DNA from 3 places in the Peribacillus sp. NPDC055009 genome. Region 2 is predicted to be linked to each of the others. Evidence: riboswitches for the same ligand, from Rfam matches in the RefSeq annotation. Region 2 holds a riboswitch; each other region holds the start of a gene.
The links. Region 2 has a riboswitch for S-adenosylmethionine ahead of ACWF5P_RS11725 (sugar ABC transporter substrate-binding protein). Riboswitches for the same ligand answer to the same signal wherever they lie in the genome.

Region 1: it holds a riboswitch for S-adenosylmethionine, as region 2 does, so the genes downstream of both, mtnK (S-methyl-5-thioribose kinase) here and ACWF5P_RS11725 (sugar ABC transporter substrate-binding protein) in region 2, are expected to answer to the same signal.
Region 3: it holds a riboswitch for S-adenosylmethionine, as region 2 does, so the genes downstream of both, ACWF5P_RS24705 (Na+/H+ antiporter NhaC family protein) here and ACWF5P_RS11725 (sugar ABC transporter substrate-binding protein) in region 2, are expected to answer to the same signal.

What each region holds. Positions count from the first base shown of each region.
Region 1 is NZ_JBSGVZ010000018.1:37,443-43,177, forward strand. It holds gene ACWF5P_RS21500 (aminotransferase class I/II-fold pyridoxal phosphate-dependent enzyme) at 1-628, opposite strand, end outside; gene ACWF5P_RS21505 (carbon-nitrogen family hydrolase) at 728-1,510, shown strand; SAM riboswitch class I at 1,582-1,735, shown strand; gene mtnK (S-methyl-5-thioribose kinase) at 1,814-3,016, shown strand; gene mtnA (S-methyl-5-thioribose-1-phosphate isomerase) at 3,031-4,077, shown strand; gene ACWF5P_RS21520 (LCP family protein) at 4,169-5,059, opposite strand; gene ACWF5P_RS21525 (lmo1851 family serine protease) at 5,173-5,735, opposite strand, start outside.
Region 2 is NZ_JBSGVZ010000006.1:98,916-104,650, forward strand. It holds gene ACWF5P_RS11720 (GTP-binding protein) at 1-2,539, shown strand, start outside; SAM riboswitch class I at 2,635-2,740, shown strand; gene ACWF5P_RS11725 (sugar ABC transporter substrate-binding protein) at 2,856-3,968, shown strand; gene ACWF5P_RS11730 (ATP-binding cassette domain-containing protein) at 4,026-5,528, shown strand; gene ACWF5P_RS11735 (ABC transporter permease) at 5,530-5,735, shown strand, end outside.
Region 3 is NZ_JBSGVZ010000026.1:8,088-13,822, forward strand. It holds gene ACWF5P_RS24695 (chromate transporter) at 1-16, shown strand, start outside; gene ACWF5P_RS24700 (chromate transporter) at 65-610, shown strand; gene ACWF5P_RS24705 (Na+/H+ antiporter NhaC family protein) at 942-2,249, opposite strand; SAM riboswitch class I at 2,440-2,547, opposite strand; gene ACWF5P_RS24710 (SOS response-associated peptidase) at 2,826-3,497, opposite strand; gene ACWF5P_RS24715 (hypothetical protein) at 3,558-3,713, opposite strand; gene hutG (formimidoylglutamase) at 3,997-4,953, opposite strand; gene ACWF5P_RS24725 (LysR family transcriptional regulator) at 5,077-5,735, shown strand, end outside.

The sequences.
Region 1 (5,735 bases), on a different contig from region 2:
AAGCGAAGTCGTGGACCACACAAATTGAATGCTCTTTTGCAGTAGAGACGGTCTCATCAAAGAAACTTTCAGTTGCAGAAGCACCTGTGGGATTGTTCGGATAGTTCAAGAACATCATTTTGGCTTTATCAAGCACTTCTTTATGTATGTCACTGTATTTTGGAAGAAAATCATTTTCTTCTGTCAAGGGCATGAATTCGGTCTTTGCCTGGGCTAAAACAACACCGGAAAGATAATCCGGATAGCCGGGATCCGGAACAAGGATCGTATCACCCGGATTCAATAAACACTGCGGCAGTTCGACAAGACCTGCCTTTCCCCCGAAGAGAATCGCCACTTCACTGTTCGGATCCAGCTTGACACCGAATTCACGTTCATAAAAGACGGCAGCAGCATCTTTTAAATATTGATGCCCCCGGAATGGCGAATATTTATGATTAATCGTTTTTTCAGCGGCAGACTGCAAGCTTTTCACGATATGGTCTGGTGTCGGCTGATCAGGGTTTCCCTGGCCTAAATTAATGACATCATGTCCTTGCTCCGTGATGGCATTGACTTTTGCGACTAGTGAGGCAAAAAACTGCTTGGGCAGGTCCTGAAGCTGTCTGGATTTTTCGAATTGCACCATTTATACACCTTCTCTGAAATTTCTTGAAATTCTAGACACAAATGATATATGTTTATCATAGTCTTGTAAAGCATTTTTTACATGTGGGGGTTTTAAACGATGAAGTGGAAAATAGCTTGTATTCAAATGGATATAGCATTCGGGCAACCGGATATCAATTTTCAGGTTGCGGAACAATGGTTGGAAAAAGCAGCACGGTCAGAACCCGATATCGTCATTTTACCAGAGCTTTGGACAACCGGATACGACTTAAGCAGGTTAAATGAGATTGCTGATCAAGAGGCGGAAAAAACGATTGAATTTCTTAAAACACAGGCAAGGAAACACGAGATTCACATCGTAGGCGGTTCCATTGCGAAAAAAACGGGCAAGGGAATCTATAACACCATGATCATCATCGATAAACAGGGAAATCTCATAAAAGAATATGATAAGCTTCACTTATTTCAGTTAATGGATGAACATCATTTCCTGAAGCCAGGAGAAAAGGATGGTTTATTTACTCTTGATGAAAAAATATGTGCTGGTTTCATTTGTTATGACATCCGTTTTCCTGAATGGCAGCGAGCCCATACCGCTAAAGGCGCCGAAGTTCTATTCGTTACGGCTGAATGGCCAAAGCCGAGACTCGATCACTGGAGAGCCTTATTGATTAGCCGTGCCATCGAGAACCAAGCCTATGTAGTAGCCGTTAATCGCTCAGGCTCTGATGTCAATAATATATTTGCCGGTCATTCCCTGATTATTGATCCTTGGGGAAATATCATAAGTGAAGCCGGAGAAGGAAACGAACTCCTGACAGGCACCTTGGACTTCAATAAAGTTACGGAAGCACGTAACAAAATACCTGTATTCGAAGATCGCCGTCCTGATTTTTATTAAATTACCCATTGACAAACTATTTAAAAAGTTGATATTATTTTCCCGAAGATTAAAATTTCAGAAAACATTTACTCTTATCAAGAGCAGGCTGAGGGATAAAGGCCCTATGAAGCCCAGCAACCGACTGTAATACCATTGTGAAATGGGGCGGATTCACCGCCGGATTATAAAATCCACAGAGCACGGTGCTAATTCCACCAGAATTCATATTCTGGAAGATAAGAGGTCCGAAGCCAAAACTTCTGCCTCTTTCTATATGAAAGAGGCTTTTTTATTCTTATTTTGAATCCGGAGGGGAAAAGAATGACTCAAAACCATTCAAATTTTAAGAGATTGACAAACGAAACAGCTATAACCCTTGCAAAAAAACTTGGGTTGGTCAATGCGGATGCAAGTTTAACATGTAAAGAAATCGGCGATGGAAACTTAAATTATGTTTTTCATATTACAGACACAGTCACAAATAAAGGAATTATCATTAAACAAGCGGTTCCTTATGCCAAGGTACTTGGCGAAGGCTGGCCGCTGACATTGAAAAGGGCTGCCATTGAAGCGAATGCGCTGATTCATTTCAGAAGTTATTGCCCAGAATTCGTACCGCAAGTCTATTATTCTGATGAAAAGCTTGCCATCACGGTCATGGAGGATTTATCCCATTTGAAAATCGTTAGAACAGGATTGATTGAAGGCGATTCATATCCATTGCTTTCACAGCATATTGGTGAATATGTTGCGAAAACGGCATTTTATACATCCGATTATCATTTAGAACCCTCTGCCAAAAAGGAAGTTGCCCGACATTTCACGAATCCCGAACTCTGCAAAATCACTGAGGTCTTCATTTTCACGGATCCATTTTTTGAGGAACTCCCGGGAGATTTCGAGGTGGAATTGACTGATGCCGCCAAAAATATATGGAATGATAAAGAAGTGATCCTTGAGGTCGCTAAGCTGAAACAAAGCTTTGAAACCGAGCAGGAAGCCTTGCTTCATGGAGATTTACATACTGGAAGTATATTTGCAAGTGAAACTGAAACAAAGGTTATCGATCCAGAATTCGCTTTTTATGGTCCAGTTGGTTTTGACCTTGGTCAATACACTGCCAACCTTCTCTTTCAGGCAGTCACACGTAATAGCGTTGGAAAGGAAGAGATTTTCACACACCTTAATGAATTTTGGAATGCCTTTGAAGAAACTTATTCCGAATTATGGGAAGGTCAAAATAAAAGCCCATTTCGTCATGTGAAAGGTTATCTGCCTTATTTACTGACAAAATTCAAAAAAGATGCATTCGGCTTTGCCGGCTGTGAACTGATTCGGCGAACCATCGGACTTTCCCACGTTGCCGATTTAAATGTCAATGAAGATAAAGAAACAAGGATCGCTGCCAAAACGGCTACATTGGAAATTGGTGTTTTTTTAATTAAAAAACGGGAAGAATTGGATGTTTCAGCTGTCATTGAAGCCTTGAAGCAACGTACACTGCCATCTTATTCAACCATTTAAAAGGAGACCTGCACATGACAACACATGCACCATTACCTTATTCGGTACAATGGGCTGATACCCATATTACATTATTAAATCAACAAGCCCTTCCTTCCATAACAGAATTCATTGAACTTCATTCTGTTGATGATGTGTATGACAGCATTTTGACATTAAAAGTTCGCGGTGCCCCAGCAATTGGACTGACGGCAGCATTTGGTGTTGCACTTGGTGCGAAACAGGAAACAACCGCTGAATTAGCCGAATTCAAGAAAAATGTATCAAGGCATATTGAAAAACTCGCATCATCACGGCCAACCGCTGTCAACCTTTTTTGGGCGTTAAGGAGGATGGAAAATACTCTGGAAGATGCGCAAAGCATTTCAACTGCCAAGGAAGCACTTATATCGGAGGCTAAAGCCATCTTTGCTGAAGATGAAGAAATGTGCAGGAAAATCGGGGAACATGGTTTATCCTTATTCACTAGAGGAGATTCCATTCTAACGCATTGCAACGCTGGGGGAATTGCCACGGCTCGGTATGGCACAGCCTTGGCTCCCTTCCACCTGGCAAAAGAAAAGGACTTTCCGCTAAAAGTGTATGCATGTGAAACCAGGCCTGTCCTGCAAGGGGCGCGTTTGACTGCTTGGGAATTGATGCAAGCGGGGGTTGATGTCACATTAATTTCTGATAATATGGCTGCCCATACGATTCATCAGAAAGGAATAAATGGAATCATCGTCGGTGCCGACAGAATTGCGGCTAATGGAGATACAGCCAATAAAATCGGGACATTGGGATTGGCGATATTAGCCAAGCACTTTGGTATCCCTTTTTACGTGGCCGCTCCATCAACCACATTCGACCTCACTCTCGAGTCCGGCACTTCCATCCCGATCGAAGAAAGGAATGAAGCGGAAATCACCTTCATTCAAGGTGTTAGGATCGCTCCTGAAAACGTGAAGACTTTCAATCCAGCCTTTGATGTTACACCGAATCATCTAATTACAAGCATCATTACCGAAAATGGCATCATAACCCCGGATTTCATTAAAAACATTCCGCTTTTTGTTAAATGATCCAGGTTGCTTTATTGATGATAAAAAACGAGAAGGGTTACTTATCCCTCTCGTTTTTGTGATTATTCTTGCGAGGTCCATAATACAATTTTTATTTTTTTGAAAAGAATTCTTGAAGTGCCTTCTTATTTTTAGTGTAGTCTATTTCCAAAACGGCTCCGGACTGGGGATATATTTCATCTTTAAAGCTTCCTTCCACTGGAACCCTTAAGGTTTCGACGGTGTCCGGTGTATGGAAGACGGCTTTTGGCCCCATTTCCATTATTGTTTTCAGTCCAATATCCGTATCCAAGTACGAGAGTCCTTGTTCGATTATACTAGGAAGGGCTGCCATCCCTTCGAAGGACGAGATTTGATTTATAAAGGCTGTTTTTAATTGAACCATTACTTCTTGTTGTCGCTCAACCCTTCCAAAATCACTTTCATCGTCATGTCTAAAACGGACATATTTCAATATTTCCTCGCCATGTAAAACATTTTTACCGACGCTTGCTTGAATGCTCATATCATCAATGATTTCCTGGTCCACATTCACCGCTACCCCCTCAGGTGCAAGTAAATCGACCATCTTCACGAATCCCTGAAAGTCAATTACCGCCACATGATCGACCTTGACACCGAAGTTTTCCTGTATGGTTTTTTTGAGAAGTTCCCTTCCACCATAATAATAAGCTGCATTTATTTTGTTATATCCTGTTTTATTCCCAGGGATTTTAACATAACTATCACGCATAATCGAAGCCAGTTTCAATTTTTCCTGCTCAGGAAAGTATTTTGCCAGAATAATCGCATCGGATCGAGATTTTCCCTCTCCCCTTGTATCGACACCAATTAACAGAAATGTTTTCACACTTTCCTGGTTCTCTTCTTTGGTTAGTTTTTTTTCCGTACCTGCATTTCCATTTTGTTTGGGTAAAGGGGCATAAGTGCAGCCTGCCAGAATCAAGATCAATAGATATATGAACAATACCTTTTCTTTCATTACCTCACCTCATCGGAAAATTACCCCTTATTCTCTTCCTAATATTGGAATATTATGCATTAAACGACAAAAAAGCCTGCCAACGATAATCGCTGACAGGCTTTTCGGGCAAATCACTTATTGATTTCTTTCTTTAATACTTCTACCGCCTTTTTCACTTGTGTGTCATTCTTAAGGATTTTCTCCTGGATGACCTGCATCAATTTCACGGTAGTATCATCTTTAATGGTGCCAGTTTCTTTAATTTTTTGTTCCCTTTGAAAAGCTGTGACAGCATTCGTTGTTGCTTCATCAAAGAATCCATCTATCTTACCCGGATCATGGCCTGCTTCCTTCAGCATCTCTTCAGCAGCTTTCACTTCACTCGAAGAATCGGATGCTTTCAATTCCTTGTCAGGCGAAATGTACGGAAGGCTGGCATAATCAGGAAGCTTCACGGTAATATCCGGCTTGATCCCTTTTTTATGAATCCAATTACCTTCAGGAGTCAACCATTTAGCTGCCGTATATTTGAAATTAGATCCATCTTTAAAGTCTTCGGCAGTCTGCACTGTCCCTTTCCCAAATGACTTGACCCCAATCAATGGGATGTCCGCAGATTCACTGACAGCCGCTGCAACGATTTCAGAAGCACTGGCACTTCCGTCATCAATCAACACGACTACCGGGATTTTCA
Region 2 (5,735 bases):
AGAAGGGGAACTTGGTTCATGGGCGAAGAAAAACATCGCTGATGCTTATTTTGAACTGGAAATGTATTCAACCGCAGAGGATATCTATAAATCCGTCGATACGGATGAAGCGGTCTTGAAAACAGAGGTTCTTTTGCAACTGTTTTCCCTGTACATAGTGGAATCGAGAAATGACCTGGCTTCCAATGTCGTGAAAGAAGCAGTCGAGTTCCAACCGGACTACCCGAATGTCACGGAAATTGCACGTGCCTTTTTTGAAGAACAAAAGGATTGGAACAGTGCGGTGGTATTAGCGGCGAATGAAAGTATCCGTACAGAATCAATGGGCTGGTTCGATGTGCTGAAAACGTATATCCAGCAAGGTGTTGCCCAATCGATGGATCCGGATTATTTTTCAACTGTCCTTGGTTCGCTATACACACTCGACCAGGAACGTTTCGAAAAGGTGACGGTTGCCCTTTGGAAAAACTATAAATATACGGATTCTTATTTCGAATGGCTGAGAGTGATTAATAACTTGATAGATACCATCGAATTGAACCATGCGGATGTATGGGAAGAGCTTTCCGTCTATTACAGGGATGCATATGCAGGTCTGTTAGAAGGAACGCACCTAATCAAGGAATTAAGTCCTGTCGTGCCAAGGTTGCTTGAAAACTGGCTCAAAATCGCAGACGGGGAGCTCTCGCTGTTTGCGGCGGCATCCGCGTTGTCCTGGAATGAAATCTTCCCGGATACGATCAATGCGTTGGTCATTCAGGACGCAGAGAGCCTGCTTTCGAAATCGCCTAAATTGGGTGGCGGACTGGAAGCGGGAGAGAAACTGTTCAATTCCATTATCCAGTGGGCTGAAGATAATGATTTAAAGGTTGGCAATAAGCTTAAATGGATGGTAGACGGGCTTAAGGATACCCGGAATTTCAATCTTCTTCTTGCTGGAAGCACAGGAAATGGCAAGACATCCTTTATTCAGTCAATCGTTGGTGAGAGCATTGCCGCTGAAGATCATTCGTCACTAGTCAGTGTCAAAGATGGGGATGATTTGGAAATCCTTGAAATTACCGATACAGATAGCAAAGTTGTCGAGGAGCTAACTGATTTGGATGAAACACGCCGCCAGCGCGGGACTATTGTCGATGTGACCATCATCAGTGACTACCTAAGGAATAATCATCTGCGATTATTGGATACTCCTGGGTTCAATGGGGAAAAAAGCGTGGAATCCGATTTCCAGGGCTATTTACATGGCAGTGATGGATTGATGTTCGTTCTTGACGCCCGGGCGCCTTTCACCGGCAGCGAACGGGATCTGTTATTGGAAATTCAAATGATGGCTCCGAAACTGCCGATTCATTTCTTATTAAATAAAATGGATACGATATACAGTGATCAGGTCGCAGTCCGGATGGAAGACGAAACATGGGATAAAGTGAATGCCTATTTCCCGAATGCGAAAGTATTCGCTTTCTCTAAACATTATGACAGCCGGCAGCAATTGAAGGACCTTTCAGCCTTCCTTCAATCGAATTATCAAGATGATAATTGGAAGGAAAGAAGATCTGAAAAAATCCTGGCATTCATTCGTAAAACTTTATCTTATCTGTTAGAAAAACGGGCAGCCAATGAGCGGAAATGCGAGCATTCCATCTCTTGGAATGAACAGATGGAAGTCAAGCTGAATGGGGCTGTCAACCAATTGGCTGATTTGGAAAAAGAGAAAAGTGAAAATATCATAAGGTCGTATCGTTCGCTTAAGGACGAAGTGAAAAGTCAGCTTTATTCAAAAATTCCTGAATTACTGAGGGATTGCTCTAAATCGTTAACGGAAAGCAGTGATTTCAGTCAGGTCCATGTACAGTTAAATCAGGAAATGAATGAGCGGATTCAAAACTTCATTTCTGACAAGATCATGCCTCAATATTACCGTTCTCTTCAAGACTGGATTGCCAGTTCCCAAATGGAGTTCTCACAAAGCCAGCAGTTTATGGATGAGATGAGTGCCGGTTTCAATGAATTATACAAAGAAGAACGGATTACGCTTGCAGGCGACTTCAGAGTATTGGATGACTGGCGCCGTGATGCCGACCGGATGACAAGCAGCATCCGCATCGAAAACGTCAATATCCTTTTGCGCAGGACTCCATCTCAATTACTGCTTAAAGGGGCAGGGAAGCTGTTTGGGGCGATACCGCAAAATAAAGCCAATATGTACAATCGTTATAAGAAATACCTGGAAAGTGAAGATTACCTGGATGTTGCGGAAATGATCACGGAGCGTTTCCTTACCCAATTTGGATTGTTTGAAAAATCTTTGGATCGTGACATCTCCCTTTTCTATCGCGGTTCATTTGCATTACTTCAAAAAACGATAGAGCAAACGCAGACTGAAATAAAAGACTACCAGGCTGCATTGGAGCATATGAAACAAAATCCGGAAGTTTACCGTGACCCTATCACTTTGTTCGAAGTGAAATTAAGGCAGTTGGAGCGGCTTGAAAAGATTGAGAAAAAGCGTCTAGCCCAGCTTCAAAGAAAATAAAAAATAACGGGGAACATTTCAAATATTCAAAAATCTATTGACTTTACGACTATATCCCTATAAAGTGATAATTACAAAAACGTAACACGATATATCTCTTATCAAGAGTGGCGGAGGGACTGGCCCTAAGATGCCCAGCAACCGTTCCATTAGGAATTGGTGCTAAATCCTGCAAAACAGAAATGTTTTGACAGATAAGAGAGGGACAAGTCTGCAAAACAGCCGATTAAACCTCTCTATATTAGAGAGGTTTTTATTTTGGGATTTACACCAACTTAACTGATGAGACTAATAAGAAAAAATGGAGGGAAACAAGATGAAAAGGTCTATTAAAGGTATATTCATTTCAGCCATCGCTTCGGCTTTGCTTTTAACGGGGTGCTCTACAGGTCAGAGTTCCACAGAGTCGAAGAAAGAAGAAAAAGTATCATTTGAAAATGTTCCGGAAAGATTCGCTGATGGAGATGGAGCCAGAATCAAAGTGATCCGTAAAATTGGCGGTGATGATCATACGGCCCAATACCTGGCGGGGGCGAAGGAAGAAGGAGAAGCACTGGGGTTTCAAGTGGATACGTACACAGCCAATGGTGATACGGCTAAATTCCATGATGCGATAGCGCAGGCTTTGGAGGAAGATTATGACGGCTATATCATTTCACATGGTGATGATGCAGCAACTGTGAATGACGTTCAAAAGTTGGTTGATGCAGGTAAAAGCGTTGTCACATTCGATTCAATAAGCGATCTATCTAAAATAGAAGGCGTGACATTAACTTCACAAGATGATGAAGCGTTGGCAACACTGGCTTTTGATAAGCTGATAAAAGAACAGAAAGGTAAAGCGGCAATTGCATACCTTTGGGTGGACGGTTTTCCTCCAATGGTAAGAAGAAATGCAGTCTATCAGGAAAAATTAAAAGAAAATCCTGGGATCAAAGAAGTCGAAAGGTTCGGAGTGGCATCTGCTGATACATCGGTTCAGACACAAAATGCTGTAGCCGCAATGCTGAATAAATACCCTAAAGGTAAATTGGATGCCATTTTCGCAACATGGGATGCCTTTGCTATCGGTGCAGCCCGGGCGATTAAAGAGGCGGGCCGCGATGAAGTGAAGATATATGGAATAGATGTCTCGAATGCAGATCTCCAGGAAATCCAATCGGCTGATAGCTCATGGTCCTACACGGCAGCAGTAGATCCCAAGTTGATCGGTGCAGTAAATATGAGGATATTGGCTAAAAAATTAGCGGGCGAAGAAACGCCGCAAACCTATGACTTGGAGGCTTCACTTATTTCACAAAAGCAAATCCAAGCGTCTAAAGAAGCGGTGAACATGGCAAATCTGTCAGGTATTGTCGATGGCTGGGGTGTATCGACGGAATTTGAAGAAGATTGGATGAAAGTTTTGAAAGATCATTATAAAAATTAAAAAGAGACACTCTCTTTCAAGTAGAAGGGAGTGTCTGTTCAATAAGGGGGAATGGACATGGGCACGCAACTAGAAATGAAGAAGATTTCGATTGAATTTCCGGGGGTGAAGGCGCTGAGTGATGTTGATTTTTCCGTAAAATCGGGGACAGCCCACGCATTGGTCGGTGCAAACGGAGCAGGGAAATCGACGTTAATGAAAGTATTATCGGGAGCCCATGTTCATTATTCAGGTGACATTTATATTGATGGGGTGAAGAGGGATATCCGCTCGCCAAAAGCGGCTCAAGAACAAGGCATTCAAATTGTTTATCAGGAAGTGGATACCGCCCTCATCCCTTATTTAACGGTTGGGGAAAATGTAATGTTGAATGATATGGTCCAAAACATGGGAAAAAAACAGATGGTCCAATGGAAAGAGCTGCATAACCAAGCGGCTTCTATTCTTGAAGATATGAAAATTCGTGTCCCTTCGAAAAAGCTGGTAAGAGACCTTACCTTGGCTGAAAAACAGATGGTCCTGATAGCAAGAGCCGTTTCGACAGAATGCAAATTCCTGATTCTCGACGAGCCAACTGCTCCGTTAAGTCATACGGAGACGACAGAACTTTTTCGAATTGTAAATGAATTAAAGCAAAAAGGCGTGGGAATCATTTTCATTTCACATCGTCTGCCCGAAATTTTTGAAATCTGTGAGGAAATTACAATCATGAGGAATGGGGAGCGTGTCACATGTCGAAAGAAGGAAGACATAACCCGTACCGAAGTCGTAGAGAACATGCTTGGAAAAACCATGGATGAACAGTTTCCTGAAGTGAATGCTTCGATTGGCGACGTTATTCTGGAAGTGAACGGATTGTCAGATGCAGAGAAAGTTAAAAATGTCAGTTTGAATATTAAAGCAGGCGAGATAATCGGCTTGGCAGGGTTGGTCGGGGCTGGGAAAACGGAGCTGTGTAAAACCCTTTTCGGCCATACGTCCATCACAGCGGGGGAAGTCATCCTGAATGGTCGAAAGCTTTCCTTGAAATCACCGCACGAAGCAGTAAAAAGCGGTCTGGCACTTGTACCTGAGGAACGCAGGAAAGAAGGGGTCCTAGTTCAGGAATCAGTCTCGGCGAACTTGACGGCAGCCAGTCTTGGCAAATTCTCCAAGACATTCAGCTTCGTGAATCGCAAGGCGGAAAAGGAAAGAGCGAAGGAAATGATCGCAAGCCTCGGCATTAAAACTCCTTCAGGGGAAGTGAATGTCGAAAACCTTTCAGGTGGCAATCAGCAAAAAGTTGCCATCGGGAAATGGCTTATGGCCGATGCGGATGTATACATATTCGATGAACCAACGAAAGGGGTCGATGTTGGAGCCAAGAAGGATATATTCGAATTGATTGCAGAGCTTGCAAGGAATGGGAAGGCGATCATTTATGCATCATCCGAGCTTTCCGAAATCATTGGCATTACCAACCGGACATATGTGTTATATGACGGGAGCACTGTCATCGAATTAGAAACAAGTAAAACGAATGAAGAAGAACTACTATTCTATTCAACAGGAGGAAAATAGAATGAGCATACCCAATCCTGTTACACAGACAGCGAAAGTGAAGAAAAAGGTGGAACTATTCGACTTTTTCTATAAATACGGCACAATATTGACGATTATCATTCTGATTGGAATTTTTGCCGTGTCCAATCCATCTTTCATTCAAACTACGAATCTGGTCAACATCCTGCGTTCCATTTCAATCGTGACCATCATTGCGATCGGCAT
Region 3 (5,735 bases), on a different contig from region 2:
GGGTGCTGGCATATAGGTATATCAAAAAAGGGTCTAACTAATTTTCAAGAAAGTGTGTGATGGAATGATGGAATTGTGGGAGTTGTTTAGCACCTTCTTTATTATCGGCTTTGTATCGTTTGGAGGCGGATACGCCATGATTCCCGTAATAGAATCGGAAGTCTCACAGCATGGATGGATGACGACGCAGCAATTTACTGATATCATCGCGATTTCCGGTATGTCCCCAGGCCCTGTCACTGCCAATAGTGCCATTCTTGTTGGCTATTCTACTGCTGGATTTGCAGGGGCCATTTCATCTGCTTTCGGAATCTTACTTCCTGCTATTATATTCGTAACCGTTATAGCCACCTTCTTCAGCAAATTGAATCATTACCCAGTTATTCAATCCATGTTCTATGGACTAAGACCCATTGTCACTGGTTTAATCCTCTTTGCAGCAATCAGCTTTGCACTTTCCAATAATATGATAGCGCTGAACTTTTCTTGGCATGCGATAAGCTTATTACTCGTTTTTGGATTATCGTTATTTGCCCTAATGAAATTACGCTGGCACCCAGCCTATGTAATTATCCTTTCCGGTTTAGTTGGTGTTGTCCTCTATTCATGACAGGTGTCGCACACACAACCATCATTAATTTGGACCGGAATTAAGCAGAAAAATTGAAGAATGATTGATACTATATGAATGGGAGAAAACTTGATTATGTTTATGTATTTACCATACAAAAAACACCCTGTATCCAATGATTCAGGGTGTTCAGACTGCAGACAAACTCGATGAAATTTTAGGGGTTTGTACAATTTGAACGTTGATTTCCCCTCCAGGCACTCGCTTTCCGCGGGCGGTCCGGGAGCCTTTGCGCCTGCGGGGTCTCCCCTGGACTCGCTTTTCCCGCAGGAGTCTCGCACACCCGCTCCAATCAACTTTGTTTTAACTTTTAGTTCTTCGATCCATCATTTCCCGGCTGAAACCGTGGAAAACCAATCAAGATGGCAATGACGCCACAAAATCCAATTAGTATTGGGTAATATGAATACTGCAAGATGCTTATCGGAGAAATCTTTGCTACCCCTGCTGCAACAAGCAGTTGTGCTCCATATGGTATCAACCCTTGGATACAACATGCAAATATGTCAAGCAAGCTCGCTGATTTACGCGGATCAATCCCATACTTTTCAGCGATATTTTTGGCAAGTGGCCCGGCAATGATAATCGAAATCGTGTTATTTGCCGTTGAAAGGTTTGTCAAACCAACAAGCCCTGCAATGCTGAATTCCGCCCCTTTTTTTGATTTGCTATTTCGGGTCACTAGATGGAGTAGATAATCGATGCCACCATTATGTTTGATAACAGCTACCATACCTGCAATTAAAATGGCAAGGAAGGAGATTTCATACATTCCCGCCATTCCTTCTCCAACTTTTTGAATGACACCCAACGGTTTATAACTTCCATCAGCCAAGCCGATAATTCCGGCAAATACGATTCCGATGGAAAGGACCAGGAACACATTGACTCCTGCCAATGCAGTGATCAATACGCAAAGATATGGAAGAATCTTCACCCAATTATAAGAATGTTGGGAGATGTCAGCTTGTTCACCCATTGTTAAAATTCCAAGGATTGCACATGTGATGATGGCCGCAGGTAAAACGATGAAAAAATTCACTTTAAACTTATCCTTCATTTTCGTTCCCTGAGTTCGAACTGCAGCGATTGTCGTATCTGAAATGAAGGAAAGGTTATCCCCAAACATCGCACCACCAATAACGGCCGCCATTGATAGGGCAAGCGAAATATCTGTTTGCTCACTAATCCCGACCCCTATAGGTGCCAATGCAACAATCGTTCCCATGCTTGTCCCCATGGATAAAGAAATAAAACAAGCAATAATGAATATCCCTACCATTAATAGATTTTGCGGAAAAACAGCTAAGGCAAGATTCACTGTCGATTCAACTGCTCCCATGCCATTGGCAACTTCGGCAAAAGCGCCAGCTAAAAGGAAAATGATAACCATTAACATAATATTGGCGTCCCCGGCACCTTTACAGAAGATATCAACCTTATGATTGAATGTCTCTTTCGGATTCATTGCCAATGCAGCTGCCGAAGCAATTGAAATTGCAACAATCACCGGAAATGAATAAAAATCTTTAGTGATGATTCCGGACCCTATAAATAAAATTAAAAATACGACAAATGGGATCAATGCCCATGGATTCCCTTTATTGTTTGCACTCATGATGTACACCTCTTTTTATTTTTCCCGTGACATGTGTCACAGCTCTTATTCTATTAACAGCTTTCGCAAATAACTCCAATTTGAACCTACCTGATTATCTAGTCTTGGAGATATAGCAAAAAAACTGGCATAAAAAAGACCCCTTCTATTTAACAACAAGAAGAGGTCTTTTAATTTATAAAAAACACCCTCCTTATCTTTCAGGCAAAAATCAGCCTGCTGGATTTGGCACAGCACTCCATTTAAGTCCGCTGCCGAGACATCTTCGGGCCAGTCCCTCCGTCTCTCTTGATAAGAAGATTACATTATATAATTTATCAAATATTACGATGCCTTCCAGAAAAGTACCACACTGGAAACTTGCTGAAACCATCTGAGTTTGTGAAAGTGACATCGAAAGTCTTTTTGAAAAGCAAATATAACAGTACAGCATTTTGTCTATTTTCGCAAGGGTTAATTTTAAAGTATTTTACATGCACTCTTTACTATTTATAAAGAAATCTTGACATGTGCGGTTAATCAGTTTTTTTCATTTATCGGGACGGAATTCATATAAAAAAGAGGTCTTATGACCTCTCAGCAAATTTGTTGTATTAGGTTAGATGAATTATTTTTGGTCGAATTCACATCAGTCGATACCTCAAAGGCTTCCATCTGTTCCGAATCGAATGACTTTAAATACTGCTGCAGATATGCAGGATCATTATTTGTTGGACTCAACCATTCTTTTTCATCTTCTGGTTTAAGGATGACAGGCATACGATCATGAATGCTGGTCATTAGCTCATTAGGAACGGTTGTTATAACGGAGCATGAATAGACGCTGATGCCTTCAGGAGATTTCCAGGATTCCCAGATACCCGCCATTCCAAATGGAGCATGATTCTTCAGTTTTATTCGCATCGGTATTTTTCTTTCCGGTGTCTTCTTCCATTCATAAAAAGAGTCAGCGATTATCAAGCATCTCTTCTTCTTATACGCATTCCTGAAGCTTGCTTTCTCAGCAATGGTTTCCGCTCTGGCATTGATCATTTTGTAGCCCACTTTTTCGTCTTTTGCCCAGAAAGGAATGAGTCCCCACCGAAGATATCCAAGTCGATTCCTTGCCCCGTCATTAATGACGGAGAGAACGGATTGGGAGGGAGCAATATTGTAGCTGAATTGGTATTCCCCATCAAACGATCCTTGAATATCAAACCGATCTTTTATTTCTTCAATGTCAGTGAAAAGGGTAAAACGTCCACACATACTATCGCCTACCGTATTAGAATTTATTACAGTGTAACAAATCGAACGGACAGGCACAAATCAGCGTTCTAAAATCCTGATGTCGGTAAATGGTTGATTAAATAATTCGCTGGAAATCAAAAGAGTTCCAAGGACTTCTCTTTCATCTTCAGCTTTAATGATTTCCGACAAGATCAAGGTACTGCCATTCCTGACCGTCACTTTATATTCATTCATAAAAAATCCCCCCTAGATGGTTGTTATTATAAACCAAAAACCCACAAGTATCAGTAGTGAACTTTGGTAGAGCCATGGTTAATCCTATAACGGGGAGTCAAGCAATGGCCCCGACCATTAACGCGTGTAAAGGAGGCGTAAAAAAGACTGTCCATGAATGATTCACGGACAGCCTGGGTGCAGCCAAAGGACTTAGTTTCAATACTTATAATTGAGCATGGAGATAACATTGAGGAAAGCTGGAAGGACCAAATTGGAATTGCCCCTCTTCCATATCCATTCATTATTTAAAATGCAGCAAAACTTCATTTATTAAATGTGCTGCCAATGTTACGGTTTTATTATTTTCGTCCAACGAAGGATTCACTTCCGAAATGTCAAAGGAGAGGATTTTTTCATTCGATACGATATGCCTAATAATCGCACGTACCAATTTCGGATTCAGTCCAAACGGCGATGGAGCACTCACCCCAGGTGCGTATGCTGAATCAATGACGTCCGTACATAATGTAAGCATAATGTAGTCATTTTTATTAACGAATTCATTTATCCGCCGCTTTGTTTCATCCATTTCGTTCAATGACAAATCTTCTTCCAATATGTAGTCTACCTTACTCCTCTCAGCGGTTTCAAACAGTGCCTTTGTATTCCCCTGCTTTTGAATTCCGACACATAAATATCCACAACTTTGGTCTTCTTCCAAAATCTGCTTAAACATCGTTCCTGATGAACTTTCTTTTTCATAGGGCCTCATATCAAAGTGCGCGTCAATATTAATGATCCCCAATCTAGCTTTTGGTCCAACGGATTTCCTAATCCCAAGATAATGGCCATACAGGGTTTCGTGCCCTCCCCCAAGTATGATAGGAATCGCTTTAGTCTCCAATATCCGGTCAACAGCCGATCCCAGTTCGAATTGGGCGGCCTCCATTTCCGTACTTTCACATATTACATCGCCAGCATCCACCAGCTCGGTTTGGGACGGTAAATGACAGGGTAATTTCGCCAAGTATTGCCTAATATGATCAGGACCCTCTGCAGCACCAATCCTGCCTTTATTCCTTCTGACGCCTTCATCACATTTGAAGCCAATCAACCCAAAGGTCTTTGATGCATTGGAAGAGATGGCTAATTCCGATATCGGAGCCAACCGTACTCTTTGGTGGTATCTGAAGCTGTCCATGTCAGATTGGGAATCAATTCTTCCATTCCAATATTTTGAAGTCGGATTAGTATACATAATTTCTCCTTTATTTAAAAAATTCCGAAATATCTTTTTTAAAAATTATAGATGAGATAATATATAATTACCAATACAAAAATTCAATATATCTATAGTTTAAAGCTATAGAAAGGAGCATAAATGGATCTTCGTCAACTTCGGTATTTCACTACCACCGTCCAGGAAAAGAATTTCTCAAAAGCGGCAAAAATGCTGCATATATCACAACCTTCCCTAAGTAATGCCATAATGAAATTAGAAAATGAAGTTAGTTTACAGCTTTTGGAACGTAATACAAGGGGTCTTGAGCTTACGGAAGCAGGGGGTCTTTTTTATACGAGATCTGTTGACCTGTTAAGAAGATTCGATAATTTGCAAGTGGAGCTTAAGGAAATGAAGGATGTTGGAAGCGGAACAGTATCTATAGGTTCCATAGAATCATTCAAATTTTGGTTTCCGAAGATAATCAGGAATTTTAAAATCAATTATCCTAATATTCATATAATAGTAAGGGAAATATTAGGGGAAGAGAAAGTTTTCGATTCGTTAAATCGGTATAATGTTCATTTCACCATCACGAACCAGCCCATCAAAAACGATGAAATTCTGTCCACTCCCCTTTATAATGAAAAATTCATGCTTTTGATCCATAAAGATGACGAGTTAAATGAAAAAGAGTCCATCACTTTCCAAGACATTGCAAAGAAAGAATTGATCATCAGTACAACTGGATTTCAAACAAGAGATGATATCTTAAGAGCATTTAAGGGTGAAAATGCAATTCCAAATATCCTATACGA